One region of the Mesorhizobium sp. CA15 genome, then DNA from elsewhere that is predicted to be linked to it. Evidence: predicted binding sites of a transcription regulator. Region 1 holds the regulator's gene; the other holds the start of a gene.
What was found. The regulator HrcA, encoded in region 1, represses chaperone genes, less so after heat shock. The targets are predictions, from matches to a motif close to GTTAGCACTCNCNNNNNGNGAGTGCTAAC.

Region 1 (9,225 bases):
GACCGTGCGTTCAGCCATCCCCGGCTCCATTCTGTTTGACCATGATCCTGTCCGAAAACCGGCCTCCACTTTTCGGGATCATGGCCTGTCCTTGAGCTCGATCAGCCGGCGGTAAAGCGCCTGCTTCTGGCCGCCGGTCATCTTCGCGGCTTCCGCCGCCGCCTTCGATGCCGGCATTTCGGCCGCAAGCGAGAGCAGGAGGCGGTCGATGTCGGCCGGCTGGTCCTCCGCCGCTTCGGGCGGACCGACACAGATAACGACCTCGCCCTTCGGCGTGTCGGCCGCCCCGTAATGGTCGGCCAGCTCGGCAAGCGTTCCGGTGCGCATCTCCTCGAAGGCCTTGGTCAGCTCGCGGCCGATGGCGGCTTTCCGCGCACCGCCCAGCGCCTCGACCATCGAGCCGAGCGTCTCTGCCAGACGGCGCGGCGATTCGAAGAAAATCAGCGTCGCCGGCACCTGCTTGAACGTCTCCAGCTTGGTCAGCCGCTGCCCGGCCTTCACCGGCAGAAATCCGGCGAACAGGAAAGCATCGGAAGGAAGGCCGGAAGCGGTCAGCGCCGCAAGCGGAGCCGAAGGTCCAGGGATGGGCACGACGCGGATGCCGTGATCCAGCGCCTCGCCGACCAGCCGGTAGCCGGGATCGGAGACCAAAGGCGTGCCGGCGTCGGAAATCAGCGCGACGCTCTGTCCGGCGGTCAGCGCCTCGATCAGCTTCGGCCCGGCCTCGCCCGCATTGTGCTCGTGATAGGCGGTGGTGCGGCGGCGGATGCCGTAGCGTTCGAGCAGCACCCGCGAGACGCGCGTGTCCTCGCAGGCGACGATGTCCGCTGCGGCCAGAGTCTCCAGCGCGCGCAGCGTGATGTCGGCCAGATTGCCGATCGGCGTCGCCACCAGATAAAGCGCCGGCTGAAGCGGCCGCGCCGCAATCTCGCTTTGTCCGATCAGATAGCTGCGTTTGTCGCCGGTCACCGAATGCCCCTCATTCCGAGCAATTCCCAGGAAAAGTGCGTCGCGGTTTTCCGTCCGGAATTGCGTAAGAACCAAGGCTGTTTCGCATGGCTGACGCCCCGTTGCAAAACGTGAGGTCGAGGCAACGAAATCGCCTTGCCTTTGCCACAGTGCGGAACGAAACCCACATCGGCGAATTTAACCCCTGATTCCCCGGGAGGAGGCAGGACCGAACGATGCCCAATCGCTTCGATATTTTTATCAGCCGACTTGAAAGCAAGACCGCCCGCGAGGGCATCCCTCCACACCCCATCGCCGCCGAGTCCGGCGCGCGCCGCGACAAGGCCGACCAGAAGCCTGTCCGTCACGGCGAGGCGCATGGCGAGAAGCACCGCGGCAAGCACCGCCAGAAGCACGACGCTTGAACTAACTGGCAACCTTTGCGACCTCGCGCCTCGTCATTCCAGGGCGGAGCAAGGAGCGAAGCGACGCGCGAAGACCCTGGAATCCATGCCGTTACACCGAAGCGCCACCCACGGTGCAGAATTCTGCACCGCCGCGCCCTTCGCGCGAGGTCACGGCATGGATTCTCGGGTCAAGCCCGAGAATGACGAAGATGCTCGATTACCGCGCCAAATCCGCCACCACCGCATCGAGCACGATCATGCCGGCGGTCGTGGCGCGCAGGCGGGCGTTGCCGACAGGCGCCACCAGGCCTTCTTCCTGCAGCACCGAAAGCCGCGCGCTTGAAAGGCCGCGACCCGAGAGCGCCTCGTAGCGCTGCAGGTCGATGCCTTCGGCCAGCCGCAGTCCCATCAGCAGGAACTCGTCCGCCTCCTCGGAACGCGTCAGGATCTCGCCGCCGGTGACGCCGTGGCCTTTGGCCTCGACCAGATTGGCCCAGGTTTCCGGCATTCTTTCCGCGATGGTCACCGTGCGGCGGCCGTTCTCGACGAAGCGACCATGCGCGCCGGGGCCGACGCCGACATATTCGCCATAGCGCCAATAGGTGAGGTTGTGCCGGCTCTCGGCTCCCGGCCGCGCGTGGTTGGAAATCTCATAGGCCGGCAGGCCTTGCGCCGCCGTTGCCTCCTGCGTCAGCGCGTAGAGGTCGGCAGCATGATCATTGTCGGGCAGCGTGAATTTGCGTGCCGCGTAAAGCGCGTGGAAGGGCGTGCCTTCCTCGATGGTGAGCTGATAGAGCGAAAGATGGTCGACAGCATAGCCGATCGCCTGTTCCAGCTCCGCCCCCCACGCCTCCGGCGTCTGGCCTGGCCGCGCGTAGATCAGGTCGAAGGACAGCCGCGGGAAGATTTCGCGCGCGAGGCCAATGGCGTGCAGCGCCTCCTCGACATTGTGCAGCCGGCCGAGGAAGCGCAGATCCTTGTCGTTCAGCGCCTGCACGCCGAGCGAGACGCGGTTGACGCCGGCGGCGCGGTAGCCGCGGAAACGCTCGGCTTCGACCGAGGACGGGTTGGCTTCCAGCGTCACCTCGATGCCGGCCGGCACCGTCCAGTTCCTCGCCACGGCCTCCAGGACGGCGGCCACCGTTTCCGGCTTCATCAGCGACGGCGTGCCGCCGCCGAGAAAGATGCTGGTCACCTCGCGCGGCCCGGTGCGGTCGCGCATGGTCTTGAGCTCCGTCTCGAAGGCGCGGGCAAAACGCTCCTGGTCGACCGGCTGGTGGCGGACATGGCTGTTGAAGTCGCAGTAAGGGCACTTGGCTGCGCAGAACGGCCAGTGGATATAAACGCCGAAGCCGGGGCTGCGGTCGAGCGGTAGGGGCACTGCGCTCATGCGGGTCCTGATCGCGCCAAATCCAATCTGGCCAAATTCAATCGCACTTCGGCGAATTTCTGAAAGGCGCGGGCGCGGTGCGAAAGCGCCGTCGCCTGGCCGGGCCTCCAGCCATGCTTTTCTTGCGCGCTCATCTCGCCAAAAGTCTTGTCGAAACCGTTGGGCAGGAACACCGGATCGTAGCCGAAGCCGAGCGTGCCGCGCGGCGGCCACACCAGCGTGCCTTCGGCCTCGCCGCGATAATATTCGGCCTCGCCGTCGGGAAAGGCCAGGCAGATGACGGCGACGAAGCGGCCGGTGCGCTGCGCGGGCTCCGTAGCGCCAACCTCCTGCAGCGCCACCTCGGTGCGCTGCATGGCCATGCCGAAATCCCTGCTGCCGTCCGGCGTCTCGGCCCAGCTGGCGGTATAGACACCGGGCGCGCCGTCGAGCGCGTCGACGCAGAGCCCGGAATCGTCCGACAGCGCCGGCAGGCCGGTCGCCTTGGCGGCGGCATATGCCTTGATATAGGCGTTCTCCTCGAAGGTGGTGCCGGTCTCGTCGGGTTCGGGCAGGCCGTATTCCTTGGCCGATTTCGCCTCGAATCCGAACGGCGCCATCAGGTCGGCGAATTCGCGCAGCTTGCCTTCATTGTGGCTGGCGACGACGATCTTTTTTCCGTTGAGCGAGTGCATCAGAAACCCCAGATCCTTGGCTCGGCGAACTCGATCGAATTGCCCGACGGGTCGCGGATATAGATCGAGTGCCCGCCCTGCGGCCATTCAAAATCGCTTTCGATGGCGATGTTGTTGGCGGACAGATGCTTGCGCCATGCAGCGATTTCATCGGCGGTTGCCGCAAAGCAGAGGTGCCCTTCGCCGGCCGTGCCGTGCGGCGGCACCTTCAGCCGAGCGTCCGGCGCCGGCGGGATTTTCGTTGCCTCGGCATTGAAGAGAAGCAATACGCCGTCGCCGCAGCGGAAGAAGACGTGGCGCCCTTCGACCTTGCCCAAGGCTTCGAGGCCGATGATGTCGCGGTAAAAGGCTTCGGCGGCGTGTAGGTCTGTGACGTAGAGGGCGGATTCGAGAATTGCGGAGGGTATCACGAGGCCCCCCTCTCTGCCCTGCCGGCCATCTCCCCCTCAAGGGGGGAGATTAGCTGTGGCCGCGCCGGCACCTCTTCTGCAGCATTGGTGATTGGCGAAAGCCGGCGTGACATACAATCTCCCCCCTTGAGGGGGAGATGGCCGGCAGGGCAGAGAGGGGGGCCTAGGCTCGGCATTCGAAAACCTAAGCCACCGCCATCTGCTGCAGGCTCACCAGGCGCGAAATACCCTTCTTCGCCAAGGCCATCAGCGCCGCGAACTGCTCCTCGGAGAAAGGCTCGCCCTCGGCCGTGCCCTGGATCTCGACGATGCCGCCCTTGCCGGTCATGACGAAATTGGCGTCGGTGCCGGCCGAGGAATCCTCGAGGTAGTCGAGATCGATGACCGGCTGGCCGTCATGGATGCCGCAGGAAATCGCCGCGACATGGTCCTTCAGCACCTTGGCGACGCTCACCATCTGGCGCGCTTCCATCCAGCGCAGGCAATCGTAGAGCGCCACCCAGCCGCCGGTGATCGAGGCGGTGCGGGTGCCGCCATCGGCCTGGATCACGTCGCAGTCGACGGTGATCTGCTGCTCGCCCAGCGCCTGCAGGTCGACCACGGCGCGCAGCGAGCGGCCGATCAGCCGCTGGATCTCCAGCGTGCGGCCGCCCTGCTTGCCGGCGGAGGCCTCGCGCCGCATGCGCTCGCCGGTCGAGCGCGGCAGCATCCCGTATTCGGCCGTCACCCAGCCCTTGCCGGAATTGCGCATCCAGGCCGGCACCTTTTCCTCCAGGCTCGCCGTGCACAGGACATGCGTGTCGCCGAACTTCACCAGGCACGAGCCTTCGGCATGCTTGGAGACGCCGCGCTCGAAGGAGATGGCGCGCATTTCGTCGGCTTGGCGTTTGGAGGGGCGCATTCGGCCTTCTTTCTTGTCGTTTCCGGAATCGTGGCCGGCTTGTAGACGTATGCGCAGCATGGCGCAAAGGAAAACGGGCCGCGTGACCGTAAACGCGCCACCGGTGACCGCAAACGCTAGGTGACCGCGAGCGCGGCACCGGGTTGCGCCGCCGTAGCTTAAGTCTATATCTTTCGGAAGGAGGTTTCTCGCCGGAATGAACAAACCAGTCGATCCGACGTCGCAGTCGCCGGTACTTCAGTCACTCGACATGCGCTCGCGCGATATCTTCCGGCGGATTGTCGATTCCTATCTGCGCGACGGCGAGCCGGTCGGCTCGCGCAGCCTGTCGCGCATCCTGCCCTCTTCGCTGTCGCCCGCCACCATCCGCAACGTGATGAGCGACCTCGAGCATCTGGGGCTGATCTACGCGCCGCATGTTTCCGCCGGGCGGCTGCCGACCCAGACCGGCCTACGCTTTTTCGTCGACGCCTTCATGGAGCTGGGCGACCTTTCCGACGACGAGCGCCGCACCATCGAGGCGCAGGTGCGCGCCTCCGGCTCGGGCGCGACGCTGGAGCATATGCTGACCGAGGCCAGCCAGATGCTGTCGGGCATGTCGCGCGGCGCCGGCCTCGTGCTCGCCTCCAAGCACGAGGTGGCGCTGAAGCACATCGAATTCATCCAGCTCGAGCCCGCAAAGGCACTCGCCGTGCTGGTGTCGCAGAACGGTGATGTCGAGAACCGCGTCGTCGACCTGCCGGCCGGCACCACCGTGTCCCAGCTGCACGAGGCGTCCAATTTCCTCAATGCGCATATCCGTGGCCGGACGCTGGCCGAGGCGCGGGCGGAAATCGCCCGCATCAAGGACGAGACAAGGGCGGCCCTCGACACGCTGTCGCAGGATCTGGTCGAGAAAGGCCTCGCGGTCTGGGCCGGCGCCGAAAGCGGCCTGCCGGCGCGCCTTATCGTGCGCGGCCGCGCCAATCTCCTGGAAAACGTCACCGCCCAAGCGGACATCGAATTGCTTCGCCATCTGTTCGAGGATTTGGAAACCCAGGACGGACTGCTGCAGCTGCTCGATCTCGCCGAAGAGGGGCCGGGCGTGCGCATCTTCATCGGCTCGGAGAACAAGCTGTTTTCGCTGTCCGGCTCCTCGCTGGTCGTCGCCCCCTATCGCGACAAGGACGCCCGCGTCGTCGGCGCGCTTGGCGTCATCGGGCCGACCCGGCTGAACTACGCCCGCATCGTGCCGATGGTCGATTACACTGCACAACTGATTTCCCGCATGCTTCGTTAGGTGTATCGATATTCAGGTGAGGCCGGCCTGACCTGAACCTCGACACAGCTGAGGGTGCAAAGGAGAAGAACATGGCGCTGGAATCGCTCAAGGCCCAGATCAGCCTGCTGCTCGAGGAAATGGTGAACCAGCCCGAGGACGAGCACGAGATCCAGGAGCAGCTGCGCGAGAAATTGAGGGAGATGCGCGCCATGGGCCTGCCCCTGCCGGCTGATCTCGTCGAGTTGGAAAAGCGCCTCGACGACGATCTGGATGCCGAAGAGGCCTGAGGCCGGCAAGTCACGTGCGCAAGCTTCTCTTTTCGATCGTTAGCCCAATATGTTCTATCTCCGGGGCCTTATCGACTGAGGCACCCGAAGGCGGGACATAGTGGCAGAGACGGAGGACAGCATGATGCGGATCGCCGGCCTTGCGGGCCTCGCACTGGTTTTTGCCACGGCTGCCTTTGCGCAGCAGACCGATCAGCCCTTGCTCAGCGGCGAAAAAGCTTTCGGCGACTGGAAAGCCGACCGTCCGGGCGTGCGCCGGCTGCTGAAACCTGAGGATTTGCCGAAACCCGATATGACGGAATCCGCCTCCAACGGCGGCGGCGTCACCGATCGTCCCGAGGATGCCAAGCCAAAGCTTCCGCCCGGCTTTTCCGCCGAGCTGATCGCGTCGGGCGTCGACAGTCCGCGCGTCGTGCGGGTGGCGCCGAACGGCGACCTCTTCGTTGCCGACAGCCGGGCGAGCCAGGTGCGCGTCTATCGCCTCGCAGAAGGCAGCGCCAAGCCTGCACAGGAGTCGATCTTCGCCAAGGGCCTGACCCGGCCCTACGGCATCGCCTTTTATCCGCCGGGCGACAAGCCGCAATGGGTCTATGTCGCCAACAGCAACAGCGTCGTCCGCTTCCCCTATCGCGAGGGTGACCTGGAAGCGTCTGGCAAGCCGGAAACCATCGTCGCCAAAGTCCCCGCCAGCCACCACTGGACGCGCGACATCGCCTTCTCGCCCGACGGCAAGACGCTCTATCTGTCGGTCGGCTCCGGCTCCAATATCGCCGAGGACATGGGCGCGAAGCCGAAGGGCGGTGTCGAGGCGTGGACGAAATCGCAGCCGCTGGGCGAGGCCTGGGGTCCGGAACAGGGCCGCGCCGACGTGCTGGCCTTCGACCCCGACGGCAACAACCGCAGGACGGTCGCCACCGGCCTGCGCAACTGTTCCGGCATGACCATGCAGCCCGAGACAGGCGCGCTCTGGTGCGTCGTCAACGAGCGCGACGAGCTTGGCGACAACACCCCCTTCGAATATGCCACCGCCGTGAAGGAAGGCGCCTTCTATGGCTGGCCCTGGTATTATATCGGCGACAATGAGGACCCGCGCCACGAGGGCGCCCGCCCCGATCTCGCCGGCAAGGTCACGGTTCCGGACGTGCTGATGCAGGCGCATTCGGCGCCGCTCAACATCGCCTTCTATGATGGCGCCAACTTCCCGGCCGATTTTAAGGGCGACGCCTTCCTCACGCTGCACGGCTCGTGGAACCGCAATGTCCGCACCGGCTACAAGGTGGTGCGGCTGAGGTTCAAGGACGGCAAGCCGACCGGCGAATACGAGGACTTCGCCACCGGCTTCGTCATATCCGACGACGCGGTCTGGGGCCGGCCGGTCGGCGTCGCCGTGGCCAGCGACGGCGCGCTGATCCTGACCGAGGACGGCAACGGGACGATCTGGCGTATTACATATGGTGGGTAGCTCCCCCAACCTCGTCATTCCAGGGCGGAGCAGCCGCGAAGCGGCGTCGCGGAGACCCTGGAATCCATTCCGTGACCCTGATCAAAGAGTGCAGCGGCGCAGAATTCTGCACCGTTGTGGCGCTCGGAGGTCACGGAATGGATCCTCGGGTCTGCGCGCGTCGCTTCGCTCCTTGCTCCGCCCGTGGATGACGAGGTTGGGCCGTTTCGGCCAATCTCCAAAGTGTACGGACTGCCAACAAGGGAACGCGCACTCCGTCGAGCTGGGGCAACGAATCCCGCCGCGAGGGAATTACCAGTGGCCGGGCGTCATGATAAAAGCCCCGCTCCTCATCGATCCCTTCGGGGAATCATGCGCTAGGCCAGAACCATGACACTTACCGGATTCCTCACCTACAGCGCCGCGCTCGGCGTCGCCGCCGCCATTCCGGGCCCCGGCGTCACGGCGCTTGTCGCCCGCGCGCTCGGCTCCGGCTTCCGGTCCTCGCTTGCCATGTCGTTCGGCCTGATGCTCGGCGACCTCACCTATCTCACCGCCGTGGTGCTCGGGCTTGCCTTCGTCGCCCAGACCTTCGGCATGGTCTTCCTCGCCATCAAATGGGCGGGCGTTGCCTATCTCGCCTTCCTCGCCTGGCGCTTCTGGACCAGCGGCATCACGCCTGAAAACATCGAGGCGCGGAAGGCCAAGGGCGGGCTGGTGTCGAGCTTCATCGCCGGGCTGACGGTGACGCTCGGCAATCCCAAGACGATGATCTTCTATCTCGCCATCACGCCGACCATCGTCGACCTGAAGACCATCACGCTTGCCGACTACGCTATCCTTGCAATGCTCACGGTAGCGGTCCTGTTCGTGGTGCTGGTGCCTTATCTGGCGCTGGCCGCCAAGGCGCGCTGGTTCCTGAAATCGCCGCGCGCGCTGAAGGTGCTGAACCGCACCGCCGCCGGCTTCATGATGGGGGCGGCTGCCGCCATAGCGGCGCGTCAATAGGTTCCGATCTCAACCGATCCCGGATTCGGCCAAACTATTCCTGAAACCCGGTGTGGCGGAAAATGCATTTCCGGCCGCGGGTGCTTTTGAGCAACCGCCCCACTCGGATATTTTCCAGCCGCAGCCTATCTTGCGCGGCTGAAAGTCTTATTCTGTCCGCCTGTGCCATTGCCTTGGGAGCGAAACCAATGAACAAGCCCGTCACCTCCGCGCGCGTGCCCGGCCGCGGCCGCGTCTTCAACTCGATCACGGAGACGATTGGCGACACGCCGCTGGTCAGGCTGGACAAGTTCGCCAAGGAAAAGGGCATCGTCGCCAACCTTCTGGCCAAGCTCGAATTCTTCAATCCGATCGCCTCCGTCAAGGACCGCATCGGCGTCGCCATGATCGAGGCGCTGGAGGAGGCCGGCAAGATTTCGCCCGGAAAGACCACGCTGATCGAGCCGACTTCCGGCAACACCGGCATCGCGCTCGCCTTCGCCGCCGCCGCCAAGGGCT
Region 2 (9,225 bases), on a different contig from region 1:
ATGGTGACAGGGTCTTCAAAGCGGTCGTGGCTCATGGTCAGAACCCTCATTCGGGTGGGTGCTCATGGCGCCCGGGCGAAGGCCAGTCGTCCCGGCCAGCACATGTCGGCGCGGGTAGGGCGGTTGCAGGACGATGCCGTGCGGCCGCGGCTGGCCTATGCCGTTGAACGCCTGCACAACCACCGGGCCCGCCGGCGTGTGCGTCGCTGAATTCTGCCGGTTAAGGCGCGGCGGGGGCAGCGCCTTGTGTGCCTTGGCGAGGGCCTCGATCCAGGCGGCGACCGCCAGCGGCACCGGCGCGCGCCCCTCGAGCCAGCGTGTCACGTCGTTTCTGGGCCAGCCAAGTTCCTCGGCGACATCGGCAGCTTCCCATCGCAAGATTCTCAGGCATTCGCGCAATCGTCCTGCAATCATGGCAATCCTCGTCCGTTCGCAGTCACATGGGCCCCGCCTTGGAGGCGGGGCCCGATTTTGCTAGCCGCCCCCGGATGTTTCGGTGGCCGACACGTGCTGTGCGGCAAGAAACATCAGCGTTGAGGCGACGGTCCGCCGGTTCCACCCGGCGGATTCGGCCGTGTCGAGCAAGCCTGCCAGCAGCGGCTTCAATGCGCTTCGGCATTCGGCTTCATAAGCGAGGAATTCGCTTGCCGGGCGCGTCGGCGCCGGAACCGAGCCATTGCCGCTCATCATATCCATAAGGGCCTCCCATCGTGCGTTTCGAAACGCCCGCTCCCGTTGCCGGAAGCGGGCTCCCGTCGGCGTCTCAGAAGTCCATGCCGGCGCCGGCCGGCATGGCCGGAGCGGCCTCCTTCTTCGGCTTCTCGGCCACCATGGCCTCGGTGGTGACGAGCAGTCCGGCAACCGAGGCCGCATCCTGCAGCGCGGTGCGCACGACCTTGGCGGGATCGATGACGCCCTGTTTGTAGAGGTCGCCATATTCGCCGGTCTGGGCGTTCCAGCCATAGGCGAATTCGGTCTTCTCGCGCAGCTTGCCGACGATGATCGAACCTTCCGACCCGCTGTTCTCGGCGATCTGGCGCGCCGGAGCCTCGATCGCGCGCCGCACGATGTCGACGCCGTATCTCTGGTCCGGGTTGTCGACGGCGACTGTGTCGAGCGCCTTGGCCGCCCTGAGCAGGGCAACGCCGCCGCCGGGCAGGATACCTTCCTCTACCGCGGCGCGCGTGGCGTGCAGCGCGTCGTCGACGCGATCCTTCTTCTCCTTGACCTCGACTTCCGTCGCGCCGCCGACGCGGATCACGGCAACGCCGCCGGCGAGCTTGGCCAGCCGCTCCTGCAGCTTCTCGCGATCATAGTCGGAGGTGGTCTCCTCGATCTGCGCCTTGATTTGCGTGATGCGGCCCTGGATCTCCTCCTTCTTGCCGGCGCCGTCGACGATGGTGGTGTTTTCCTTCTCGATCGCGACCTTCTTGGCGCGGCCGAGCATCTCCAGCGTGACGTTCTCCAGCTTGATGCCGAGATCCTCGCTAATGGCCCTGCCGCCGGTCAGGATGGCGATGTCCTCCAGCATGGCCTTGCGGCGGTCGCCGAAGCCCGGAGCCTTGACGGCGGCGACCTTAAGCCCGCCGCGCAGCTTGTTGACGACGAGCGTGGCCAGAGCCTCGCCCTCGACATCCTCGGCGATGATCAGCAGCGGCTTGCCGGACTGCACCACGGCCTCCAGCACCGGAAGCAGCGCCTGCAGATTGCCGAGCTTCTTCTCATGGATCAGCACATACGGCTCTTCGAGCTCGACGCGCATCTTGTCCTGGTTGGTGATGAAATAGGGCGAGAGATAGCCGCGGTCGAACTGCATGCCTTCCACGACTTCCAGCTCGGTCTCGGCCGTCTTGGCCTCCTCGACGGTGATGACGCCTTCGTTGCCGACTTTTTCCATGGCCTCGGCCAGGAAGCGGCCGATCTCGGCATCGCCATTGGCCGAGATCGTGCCGACCTGGGCGATCTCGTCGTTGCTGGTGATCTTGCGGGCGTTGACCTTGAGTTCGGCGACGACGGCATCCACGGCCTTGTCGATACCGCGCTTGAGATCCATCGGGTTCATGCCCGACGCAACGGCCTTGGCCCCTTCGCGAACGATCGCCTGGGCAAGCACGGTGGCCGTCGTGGTGCCGTCACCGGCGAGGTCGCTGGTCTTCGAAGCGACTTCGCGAACCATCTGGGCGCCCATGTTCTCGAACTTGTCCTCGAGCTCGATCTCCTTGGCGACGGTGACGCCGTCCTTGGTGATGCGCGGAGCGCCGAACGACTTGTCGATGACGACGTTGCGGCCCTTCGGACCGAGCGTCACCTTCACCGCGTCGGCGAGGATATTGACGCCGCGCAGCATGCGCTCGCGGGCGTCGGAATGGAATTTGACTTCCTTGGCAGCCATTGGATCACTCCTTGTTTAGGCAGCTTTCATTGACTGGGTTGCGGTTCGATCGAAGCCCCGGTCAGGCGGCTTTCTTCAGCGTCTCGACCTGCTCGATCACACCCATCACGTCGCTTTCCTTCATGATGAGCAGGTCCTCACCATTGAGCTTGATCTCGGTGCCGGACCACTTGCCGAACAGGATGCGGTCGCCGACCTTCACGTCGAGGGGCGCGAGCTTGCCGCTATCGTCGCGGGCGCCTGGCCCGACGGCGATGACTTCGCCTTCCTGCGGCTTTTCCTTGGCAGTGTCGGGGATGATGATGCCGCCGGCCGTCTTCTCTTCGGCCTCGATGCGGCGCACGAGCACGCGGTCATGCAATGGACGGAACGTCATATCGTTCTCCTTCAGGACAAACAGATTGCGAGCAGTTCCTCCGCTCCGGACCGGCAGGACCGGAGCGGGGCTCGCGCGACCCTTTCGGCATCGCGCGCATGTCGAGCTAATTTTGCCTTCATCTACTTTCAAGGGGGTACCGCAAATTTTTTGGCACTCTCGACCGTTGAGTGCTAGCGCACTGAAAACATGCGGTAAATTGGCCCGCTCCGATAACGGAGAGGCTTGAATTCGCGATTGAGTTGAACAAGATTATCGGTGCCCGGCAGCGCCGGGACCGCTGAGAAATTGGAACCCGAAGCAAGGAGTTTTTGGAGACGGAGGACAGAAATGGACCGACAGACGCTTTCGCCGATCATTCCTTCCCTAGCTCCCGAACTATCAGACCTTTCGCTCGACCGGCTGCTGTCGCCGGCCAGGCATTTTCAGCACCCGCGGGATGTGCTGGAGGACGGCTCGCTCGATATATGGGAAAAGCGGGCGATCCTTTCGTCCTGGGCGTCCGATGCTTGCGCCGTAGAATCGATGCCGGCGCTGCGCCAGCCGCCGGGCACCGAGCGGCCGGTCTCCTTCGACGACATCATGGATGCGCTGCGCCGGCTTGATGCGCTGGCTCCGCCGCCCAGCGGCCCTGCCGATGACGACCACCGGCAGGTGGTCGACCGGCTGAGCGCGTGAAGGCCCGAAGGCGATGGCGGTCAGCAGGGAATTCCGCTTGCAGATGAATGGGTATGGCTTGACCACTGCCGAGATCCACTATCATCTGCCCGACCATCCCAGCCTGCTCCAGCTTTACGTCTGGCAGGACTATGATCTTGCCCCGGATTTCCCGGCGCTGAGGGGCTTTCTGGGCTTTTGGCAGCGCGAGCTGGCTGGCGCCTTGCATTCTGTCCGTGTCGCTCACCATCGGCTCATCAGGGCGTCGGAGTGGCGGGCCGTCGACGGGATCATCGCGATCCATTGAAGATCAGCTCCCCGAGGCGGTCGTGGTTGTGCGGCCGCCTCCAACTCATGATTTGCCTGCCTGCATGCAGACGAAGGGACTGACTTTCACGACCTTGAAGGTGGCTTCGGAGCGGGGCCTTGACGTGCCCGTGTTGAATTCCCAGATCGATTACGCCGGTGCTTGAGAAAGACCGGCAAGGTCAAGGGGCGCCGCTTCCTTGACGCCCCTCGTATCTATGTTGCTCAATGGAGGATGTAGCTATGAGAACCACGTTTGACTTCAGTCCCCTGTTCCGGTCGAGCATCGGCTTCGATCGAATGCTGAACGCGCTCGAGACGGCGAGCCGGATCGAAACCGTCGATAATTGGCCACCCTATGACATAGCCAAGACCGCAGAAGACGACTACCGCATCAGTATGGCGGTGGCTGGGTTCTCGCAGGACGAACTGGCCATTACCCAGGAGCAGAACATGCTCATGGTCTCTGGCCAGAAAGCCGGCGAGGACAAGGGCGAGTACCTGCATCGTGGCATCGCCGGCCGTGCATTCCAGCGCCGCTTCGAGCTTGCCGACCACGTCAAGGTCGTTGGCGCCAGCTTGGTCAATGGGCTGCTGACGATCGATCTGAAGCGCGAAATTCCAGAAGAGATGAAACCGCGGCGGATCGAGATCGCAGCCGACAAGGCAACGCTCAAAGGCACGACAAAGAAGATCGAAGCCGAGAAGCACGCCGCTTGAGGGCTTCTGTGAGCGCATCCGCGCTACGCGCCGGGCACTGCCCGGCGCGTAGGAGCTTTTCGAGCCGATGAACAGAAAGGAGCAAACCATGAGTGTCCGTGATCTGATCCCCTGGGGCCGGAGCAACGGCAACCAGCTTCCAAGCATATTCCGCGACGGTGAGCGCGATCCGTTCCTGTCGCTGCATCGCGAGGTGAACCGCCTGTTTGACGACGTTTTCCGCGGCTTCGACAGCCGGTTGCCGTCTTTTGGCGGTGTCTCCGCCCTCGGCGCCGGTTGGCCGAGCGTCGAAATCTCCAACGGCGAGAAGGAGATCAAGGTGATGGCCGAGGTGCCTGGCCTCGAACAGAAAGACATCGAGGTCCTGCTCGACGACGGCGTGCTGACGCTGAGAGGCGAGAAGCGCTCCGAGACGGAGGACAAGGATAGGCAGTTCTCCGAGCGCTATTACGGCCGCTTCGAGCGCCGCATCCCGGTCGGCTACGAGGTCAAGGAAGACGAGGTGGATGCCCGCTTCAAGAACGGCGTGCTGACCGTCACCTTGCCGAAGAGCGAGAAGGCGCAGTCGCAGGTCAAGCGCATCGACATCAAGAGTTGATGCACCGACGCGGGAGGTCGGCCGATCCGCCTCCCGCGTCGACTCTCATAGAGCCACGGCAACCGGATGCTCGCGCAAGCAACTCCACTCGGTCGATCATGGCGGCCGAGGAAGAGAAAATTTATTCGGCGGGAGCTTCTTTTTTCCGTCCAGAAGTCTTCGCATCGCTCATCTGAATGATGACAAGCAGCTCGCTGTCTTTCCCTTCTGCTGCGCATGCTTTCAGCACCTATCCGGAGAGAAAGCTAACATATGTTAGGAACGGGAGAGGGGCTCACCTAGCGCGGATCCGCATCAGATTGGGACCGGCGATAACCTTAATTTTGGTTTCCTTTGCACAGGCTTCCCGAACGGAAGGTAACGCGATAGATTAGTAATTCGTTAAGTACGCCCGGGGGCGAGCGTAAAAGATGTGTCGTCGAGCGTAAGGGATGTGCCGTGATGAATTTCAAGTCTCTGATCAAGCGGGCCGAGGACGTCGATAAGGAATTTCAGGAACTCCAATCGGATCTGGCGGAGGCGTTCGAGGACGTTCTCAAAGATGACGAACAGCCGCCGTCGGAAGACGACGCCGTCGCCGGTCGGGAACTGGTGGCAAGCGACGAGAATCCGCCGGCCGAAGAGCCGTCCGACGCATCGGCATCGCGGCTGACACCGCATACCCAGACGCGGCTGGCCGCCCTGGAGGCCGTCACCGGGCTTTTCCGGGACGGGCAGGGTCATCTGCAGGAGATCGAGGCAAAGCTGGCGGAGATCGCCACTGCGCATCATATGACGCGCGAAGTCCTCAACGTCTTCCATCGCGACGTGTTGCGCTCCAACGAGCTGGAGCTGGCAAACCTCGCTCTCACCGCCGAACACAAGACATTGTCGGAACAATTGCTTGACGCCGCCCGCCGGCAGCGCGAACGCGACGGCGCGGCCGAAGCGTGGCAGCAGCGCGAGGCGAGCCTCGTCCAGGACCGGGAGCAGCTGCGCTCGGCGCTTGCGGCGGTGCGCCTGGAGCTGGTGGAGATGGGCAATGAGACCGCCAGGCGCGAGACGGAGTTCGGCGAGATCGTCAAAGCCCTGACGGCCAAGACCGTCGAAGTCGACAGGCGCGGCGCCGAGAACAAGCTGCTGCGCGAAAAGCAGGTCGGCCTTTCGGTCGATCTGGAGCAGGCGCAAAAGCGCGAGGCGGAGGCCCGGCACAAGTTCGACGAGTTCGCGGCAACCCACGCCAGCGAGACCGCCCACATCGCCGAGCTGATGGCTCAAATCGGCAACCACGAAAAGGAAGAAACCCGGCTGCAGAAAGCCCTCGAGGCAGCGCAGGCCAGGCTTGCCGAAACAATCGAGGCGGCGCGGATCGCCGAGAGCGACAGCACCGCCGAATTGGCGCGCAGCCACGCGGAAATGCGCGGTTTGCGTGCCGAGATCCAGGACCTGCAGTCGCGTCTGGACAAGGTCTCGACCGACAATGGCGAAGCCACGGCCGAGATCACCAGCCTAAAGGCGCAGCTGAACGACGCCGTCACCGAACGCCAGATTGCGGAGAAAAGGCTCGCCGTTCTCAAGGACGAGAGCGAAGCCGACAAGAAGAACCTGTCCGAGGTCAGCACCAATTTCTCACGGCTTTCGCTGCAGCAGGCGTCGGAGCAGATCCAGCTCGATATCCAGAAGCAGGAATGCGAGGATTTGCGCGCCGAAGTCGAAGCGCTCAACGCCCGCATCCGGGAATTGCTGCCTTATGAGCGCCTGCATCGGGTGACCGACGCAAGGTCGCGCATGGATGCCGCGCCTCAAACCAACGGGATCATCGCGGAAGCGGCGCGCCCCGTCGCGCGGCGCGTTTCTCGGCGCAACATGCGGGCGAACGGAGGCTGAGGGTTTCGAGCGGCTCGGCTTCGACAGCGCCGGCCCGCTCTATCTCTATGGTTTGAAACCGCTCCACTTCGAGAGCCGCTGCGCTTTCCTGGAATTGCCCTGGCGGACTATTTCCCAGTCATGTCGTCGGCAAGGTCCTGCGCCTGCTTGAGCAGCGCCGGGAAGGACGGGTCGCCGGGCAGGCGCTGGGCCATGCAGGCGCGGTAGTCGGCGTCGCCCTTTTCCCAGGCGGCGTTGGCGGGATCGGAGACCTGCGGATCGTCCTGGTCCGAACCCTGGTCGGCCTGCTGGGCTTTCTGCGCGGCGGCGTCGGCGGCTGCCCAGATTGAATCGCAGGCCGCGATCTTCGGCACGGCGGGCGAGGCGGGTGCCTCGGCAATCAGCACGCGGTCGCCTTTGACGACCGCCACGACGACGTGCTGGTCGTAGATCGGTCCGACATCCTGGGTCCAGCCGCCGAGCCGCGCGACCACCGCATCGGCGCTGTCGGGCTTCTTCAACGAAAAGTCGAGCGTGCCCGAAAATGCCGCGTCGCTGCCGATGGCCTGGGTGTAAAAACTGTCGAGCTTCAACGCCGCTCCGATGTCGGCGGGCAGCTTGAAATCCGCTTCCGCTTCGGACGATTTGGACTTGAGCCAGCGCTCGGTCAACCCGCGCGTCGAGGCGACGATGCTTGGGCCGTCGTCGCTCTGCGCATATCGCAGCCCGTCCAGCATGCCGTAGCCGATATCGGAAGCGTTGAGGCTTTGAACATTGATGGTACCGGTCGCCGGAAAGCCTTTGACGGAGAGCGGACCGAGGATGGCGGCGAGGCGCTGCTGGAGGTCGGCCAGCGCCTTCTCGTTCTGGGCATCGATAGTTTCGATCGCCGTATTGGCGCTTTCCTGCGCGGTGATATCGGCGATCGCCTTGTCGCGCGCGGCGATATAATCATCTTCCGGCGAAGCGGCATATGCCGCGTTGCCCGCCAGCGCAATGAGAAGCGTCAAGACCAACCGCATGCTGCAACCCCAAATTAGCGATCATAGCCCTTGCGAGCCATCGCCCGACTTGGCGGCTTTTGCGTGGCGGAAATCATGGAGAGCCAAATCTTTATTCCGCCTTGCGCTTCTCCACCTCGGCCTTCCTCAGCAAGAACCGCTGGATCTTGCCGCTCGGTGTCTTCGGCAGTTCGCTGACGAACTCGACTTCGCGCGGATAGGAATGCGCAGACAGCCGCTTCTTCACATGCTGGGCGAGTTCCTCGGCTAGCGCCTCGCTGCCCTTGAAGGCGGGCGCCAGCACTACGAACGCCTTGACGATCTCCGTGCGCTGCGGATCGGGCACCCCGACGACGGCCGCCTCGTTGACCGCCGGATGCTCGATCAGCGCGCTTTCGACATCGAACGGTCCGATGCGGTAGCCGGACGAGGTGATGACATCGTCGGCCCGCCCGATGAAGAAGACCGAGCCGTCCGTCTCATATTCCACCGTGTCGCCGGTGCGGTAGTAGCCGCCCGCGATCGCCGGCGTTTCCGCCTGGTGGTAGCCGTCGAACCAGCTCAGCGGCGAGTTGGCGATATCGACCGCCAGCACGCCGGGTTGGTTGGGGCCGAGTTCGTTGCCTGCCTCGTCCAGCACCACCATGCGGTAGCCGGGCATGGCAAAGCCGGCCGAGCCGGCGCGGACCGTATGCGCCAGACCATGATGGTTGTTGACCATCATGCCGTTCTCGGTCTGGCCGTAATGATCGTGGATCGGCGCTGCAAGATGCGCGTCGAACCAGCGGATCACCTCCGGATTGAGCGGCTCGCCGGCGCTGCTCACCACGCGCAGCCTGCCCTTGACGCGGGCCGCGGCCTCGGGCCCTTCCGCCATTAGCAGGCGATAGGCTGTCGGCGAGCCGGCCAGGCTGGTGACGCCCAGACGCTCGATGATGTCGTAAGTCGATTTCGCGTTGAAGGCGCCTTCGTGGAAGGTGGTGGCGATGCCGAGCTGCAAAGGCCCGGTGATGGCGTAGTAGAGCCCATAGGCCCAGCCGGGATCGGCGATATTCCAGAAGATGTCGTCGGGCCGAAGCCCGATCGCGTCGCGCATATAGGCGCCGAAGGCAAGCAGCGCGTTGAGCGGCACCGGCACCCCCTTCGGATGTCCTGTCGTGCCGGAAGTCGACATCATCATGAACAGGTCGGTGCCCTTGCGCATGACCGGCTCGCAATCGGGGGAGGCAGCCGCGAGCGCCGCGCGGAAATCGACGTCGCCGGCGGGCAGCGTGTCGCCGGGGCCAAGAATGGTGGCGATGCGCGGACGGTTTTCCACCTCGTCGAGCTT

Region 2: a site for HrcA is predicted at 2,918-2,946, ahead of groES (co-chaperone GroES). Genes of this name have one in related genera too.

Annotation. Positions count from the first base shown of each region.
Region 1 is NZ_JAIUHQ010000018.1:47,275-56,499, forward strand. It holds gene LB515_RS23660 (YraN family protein) at 1-18, opposite strand, end outside; gene rsmI (16S rRNA (cytidine(1402)-2'-O)-methyltransferase) at 79-969, opposite strand; gene LB515_RS23670 (hypothetical protein) at 1,185-1,373, shown strand; gene hemW (radical SAM family heme chaperone HemW) at 1,573-2,745, opposite strand; gene rdgB (RdgB/HAM1 family non-canonical purine NTP pyrophosphatase) at 2,742-3,419, opposite strand; gene LB515_RS23685 (VOC family protein) at 3,419-3,829, opposite strand; gene rph (ribonuclease PH) at 4,014-4,730, opposite strand; gene hrcA (heat-inducible transcriptional repressor HrcA) at 4,927-6,009, shown strand; gene LB515_RS23700 (hypothetical protein) at 6,081-6,278, shown strand; gene LB515_RS23705 (PQQ-dependent sugar dehydrogenase) at 6,400-7,740, shown strand; gene LB515_RS23710 (LysE family translocator) at 8,110-8,727, shown strand; gene cysK (cysteine synthase A) at 8,916-9,225, shown strand, end outside.
Region 2 is NZ_JAIUHQ010000013.1:65,000-74,224, reverse strand. It holds gene LB515_RS20145 (DUF982 domain-containing protein) at 1-35, opposite strand, end outside; gene LB515_RS20140 (helix-turn-helix domain-containing protein) at 16-414, opposite strand; gene LB515_RS20135 (hypothetical protein) at 475-690, opposite strand; gene groL (chaperonin GroEL) at 764-2,392, opposite strand; gene groES (co-chaperone GroES) at 2,454-2,768, opposite strand; gene LB515_RS20120 (hypothetical protein) at 3,099-3,446, shown strand; gene LB515_RS20115 (usg protein) at 3,460-3,732, shown strand; gene LB515_RS20110 (Hsp20 family protein) at 3,975-4,451, shown strand; gene LB515_RS20105 (Hsp20/alpha crystallin family protein) at 4,540-5,049, shown strand; gene LB515_RS20100 (hypothetical protein) at 5,491-6,915, shown strand; gene LB515_RS20095 (hypothetical protein) at 7,023-7,916, opposite strand; gene LB515_RS20090 (acyl-CoA synthetase) at 8,008-9,225, opposite strand, start outside.